2 regions of the Citricoccus muralis genome follow, and region 1 is predicted to be linked to the other one. Evidence: riboswitches for the same ligand, from Rfam matches in the RefSeq annotation. Region 1 holds a riboswitch; the other holds the start of a gene.

Region 1 (2,199 bases):
TCTGGTCATCACACTGACTATCGCTGCCCCGGCCGCTCCGGTATTCGTACCGAGCGGCCGGGGCGGTGCTATGTCCTGATGTTGCGGCCAGGTTGCGCCCCCCTCGACGCGATCCTGGCATCACCCTAGGCTGGCACCCATGACGACTTTCGCAGATGCACCCTCCGTAGAATCCTCCGTTTCTCACCGCACCTCCGGTGTCTGGCACGGCAGCGCCCAGACCACCGTCACCGCCGGCGGCTACTCATTCCTCGTGGATGAGCCCACCGAAATGGGCGGCAAGAATGAGGGCCCGAACCCCATGGAATACATCATCGGAGCGCTCAACGGCTGCGTCTCTGTGGTGATCGAAGCCCAGGCCGGCGCCCGGGACCTGCCACTCGACGGCGTCCACACTTACGTCTATGCGGCCCAGGACCTGCGTGGCCTCGAAGGCAAGGCCGACGTCCAGCCCCACTTCCACACCCTGCAGCTCAACATCGTGGTCGCCACCTCCGAACGCGACGAGCAGAAACTCACCCAGTTCGCTCGCGACGTCGAGCACACCTGCCCCGCCATCAATCTGATCCGCTCGGCGGCCGGCTCCGAGGTCACCGTGCAGTGGCAGTTCGCAGAGAAGGTCGTCGAGTTCGATGCCGAAAACGCACTGAACAACGCACTGGGCTTCGAGAACCGCAACCAGGCCGTCGACGCCCCCACACCGTTCCTCACGGTAACCAACGCCGACGCCTGACCCGCGCGAACGCCTTCACGAGAGCCGCTGAGCATCCCCGATGCCTGCGGCTTTCGTGCGCCCCGATGAAGGTGGCAGATCTGCAGATGGACCCTGGCAAATCTGCAGGTGAATGAACATCATGCCCTGTCAGAGCAGTTTTCCGCTGTAAACAACCTACGACGATGAGGCCAGAGCACCTCACCCCGGTCCCGACGATCACCGCCCCTCGATGACCACGCGTGACCGGCTTCACGTGCTACCCATTTCGTCACTGTGGAGCTGAGACACAGCCTCGGTTTGTAGACTGGAATCTGACCATCCCGAGCGGCCGAGAGATCTGGATCGACGACGCCGCAGCAACCCTGCCGTGAATTTTCGCGGGCGAGGGTGCTACCGCCAGAAACGATGGAAAGAGGTTTACTCCCGTGTCTTCTGCACCCGCCGATCAGGCCACCGTCACCTGGCCCGCAGGCCTGGCCGCCGAACTCTTCACCGAGCAGTACCAGCATCGTCCGCAACGCCAGCCCGGTCCCCTGCCCGCAGAAATCGTCGACGCCGCCGACGCCGATGTGCACCCGGGACGCCCAGCCGACAAGCTCCACGGCGGACGGGGTGACGGTCACCCCGTCGACGAGGCCCATCGCATCGCCTTCTGGGAGGCCGCCGCTCAGCGCATGGACTGGGAGACCCCGTTCGATACCGTCCACTCCTGGACCGCCCCGAACCCTGCCGAAGAGCGGGGACCGGTGATGGAGTGGTTCACGGGTGGCACGCTCAACGTGGCCGTGAACTGCGTGGACCGCCACGTCGAGGCCGGCCGCGGCGACACCGTCGCCCTGTACTTCGAGGGTGAACCTGGCGACCGCCGCGCCGTCACCTATGCGCAACTGCAGAAGGAAGTGAACCAGGCAGCCAACGCGCTGGAGGCCCTCGGCGTCGGCCGCGGCGACCGCGTCGTCATCTACCTGCCGGTACTGGTGGAGACCGTGGTGATCACCCTGGCCTGCGCCCGCATCGGCGCGGTGCACTCCCTGGTGTTCGGCGGCTTCTCGGCAGAAGCGCTGCGATTCCGGGTGGAGGACACCGGGGCGAAGCTGCTGGTCACCACCGACGGCCAGTTCCGCCGCGGGCAGGCCGTGCCGGTGAAGGCCAACGCCGATGAAGCGGTGTCGGGCGAGAACAACATCGAGCACGTCCTCGTCATCGACCGCACCGGCCACCGCGACACCATCAACTGGGTGCCCGGTCGCGACGTGTGGTGGCACGACGTCGTCACCACCCAATCCGAGCAGCACACCCCGGAGTTCTTCGACGCCGAGACCCCGCTGTTCATCATGTACACCTCCGGCACCACCGGCCAACCCAAGGGCCTGGTGCACACCTCCGCCGGCTACCTCACCGCCGCCTCCTGGACATTCGACTACCTCTTCTCCAACCCCGACGTCACCCAGCGCGATCGTGACGTTCACTGGTGCACCGCCGAT
Region 2 (2,199 bases), 120 kb from region 1:
CCCGGTACGACTCCTCAACCACCTCGGCCGCCCCGCGCACGATCTGCCGCGCCGATGCCACCTTCGCCGACACCGCCCCGATCACCTGGTGCACCAGCGGATCCTGGGCGGGCGTCTCCGCCGTCGCGTGATCGTAGGTCCGACGCCGCTTCTGCACGAACCGGGTGATCTCGCGCAGTGCTGCCGCACCAATCCCGGCTTGAGTGGCGGTCAGCACGATCCACAGCACCGTGTAGGCCAGCACCCCGGTGGGCACGTTGAACTCCTGCAACCGGTCGGCCTGCACCGGAACCCCGCGGAACGTGGTGGTGCCGGATGCGGTGAGCCGCTGGCCGAACCCGTTCCAGTCATCCACCCGTTGTACCCCGCGGTCATGCGCATCCACGACGACAAACAGCGGGCCCTCGTCCTCGCGCCCGGGACGCGTGGCCGACACCAGCAGGTAGTCGGCGAACAGCGCGCCGGTGGAGTAGAACTTGTCCCCGGAGATCTCCCCGATCTGGCTCGTGCCGGTGGCCACCGCTGACTGCGAGGTGTCGGCGTCGACGTCGGAAAACAGCACCGGCGCCTTGCCTGCCGTCGGCGGCAACTCCACCAGCGCGTTGCCGAAGATCTTGCCCGCGGCCACCTCGGCCAGCCACCATTGAGACACCGAGCCCTGGGACTCGTTCTCGTGCTGTTCGGTGAACATGAAGTGCCCGTGCAGGGCTTGCGGCAGGTTGGAATCCGCCGCAGCAAGCTCGATCAGCAGCTCTGCCAGCTGCTGCAGGCTCGCCCCGATTCCGCCGTACTCCCGACCCAGCCGCACCCGGGTGAACCCGGAATCGCGCAATAACTCGATCGCGTCGAAAGCCAGCTCATGGTCCAGTTCCCGTTGCTGCGCCCCGGCCCGGATCAGGGCGAATACCGGATTGAAGTGCTGGGCCAGCTGCTCGCTGGTGGGCCCGTGCTCGGCGGTGGCTTCTTTCAACTGGGCAAACGTCGACGTCGACATGGGGAGGGTCCTTTCCTACGTACTTGCCCGGGACGGTCGTACCGCGGGCCGAATCCTCACCTGGAGCACCCCACTACGGCGAGAGGGTTGCCGTCCGGTCAGCCAGGGCTTCGCACCGGATCTCGTGATTCTCTGGTCCCGAACCTAGCCGGGCCCGCGCGACGTCGACAACCTTTTCGGCCCAGATCGCGCACGCTGGGACACATTCCGTCACCCTCGCGGCTTCAGCTGTTCCCGGCGTCGCGGCACACACCCTAAGCTGAGACCATGACTTTCTCGGAGATCGCCACCACCGCCGCCGTGTCCGCTTTCAGCCTCGTTGACCCTCGAGATCTCGACGACGAAACCCGCCGCTACTACCAGGCCGGATCGGCCCTCACCTCGGTGCTCGCACTCAGCACCAGCAACCCCACCCTGCGCTCCACGCCGGCCCTGCTACGTTGGGGCATCAAGGCCGGAGCCGACGCCGTCGGCTGGTGGGCCGCCGATGGCCGCTTCGATCACTGGGACACCGCCGTGCACGAATGGATCGAGTCCAAGGGCTCGGAGCACCCACGTTGGTGGATCGCCGCCGGGGCCGCCGCCACCATGGTCGGCACCTTCGCCCTGGACCGCGCGCTCAGCCGCTGGGAATCCCGCGCGGCTTGGGAACGCGAGCTCGAGGAGACCGAGGAAGAAGACCTTTTCGAACCGCTGCATCCGCGCGTCCGCGAGGTGCTGGAGTTACTGGCCCCCGAGGAGCTGATCCAGTCCGAAGACGTCCAGGAACAAATCAATTCAGCCACGCAGCTCGCGTTCGAGCCCACCTATGACAGCGTGGTGTTCCACGTGCCGGAGGAATCGACCCGGCTCGTCCCGTTCCAGCAGACTTGGTGCGTGGCCGGGGTGTTCCAGCGCAATGGGGTGGAGCATGAGATCCGGTTGATGATCAACGACGGACTGCTGGGCGAACTCGTCATTTACGCCGACGACGACGCCGAGGTCGCGTTCTCCAGCCTGAACGAGTGGCCCGCGCCGAGCGAGATCACCCTGATGATCGAGTCCCCCACCCCGGTGTCCTGACTCATTTTCCATAGACGATCATGGCTGCGGACACTCGATGGTGTTCGCAGCCATGACCTAATTTAGAGAAGAAAGTACACCCGGCGGAGCTGTTACAGACTCTCGAGAATTTGTTTGGTTGTGGTCCTCAGTGAATCAGCAAA

What was found. A riboswitch is a leader RNA that binds a small molecule or an ion and turns the genes downstream of it on or off. The one in region 1 is predicted to bind S-adenosylmethionine.
Region 2: linked by a shared signal. The riboswitch ahead of P8192_RS03120 (monooxygenase) and the one ahead of acs (acetate--CoA ligase) in region 1 are both predicted to bind S-adenosylmethionine.

Annotation. Positions count from the first base shown of each region.
Region 1 is NZ_CP121252.1:552,251-554,449, reverse strand. Features, by position in the region: gene P8192_RS02505 (OsmC family protein) at 140-733, shown strand; SAM riboswitch class I at 1,028-1,127, shown strand; gene acs (acetate--CoA ligase) at 1,285-2,199, shown strand, end outside.
Region 2 is NZ_CP121252.1:676,213-678,411, reverse strand. Features, by position in the region: gene P8192_RS03120 (monooxygenase) at 1-994, opposite strand, end outside; SAM riboswitch class IV at 1,009-1,124, opposite strand; gene P8192_RS03115 (hypothetical protein) at 1,262-2,056, shown strand; gene P8192_RS03110 (type I restriction endonuclease) at 2,149-2,199, opposite strand, start outside.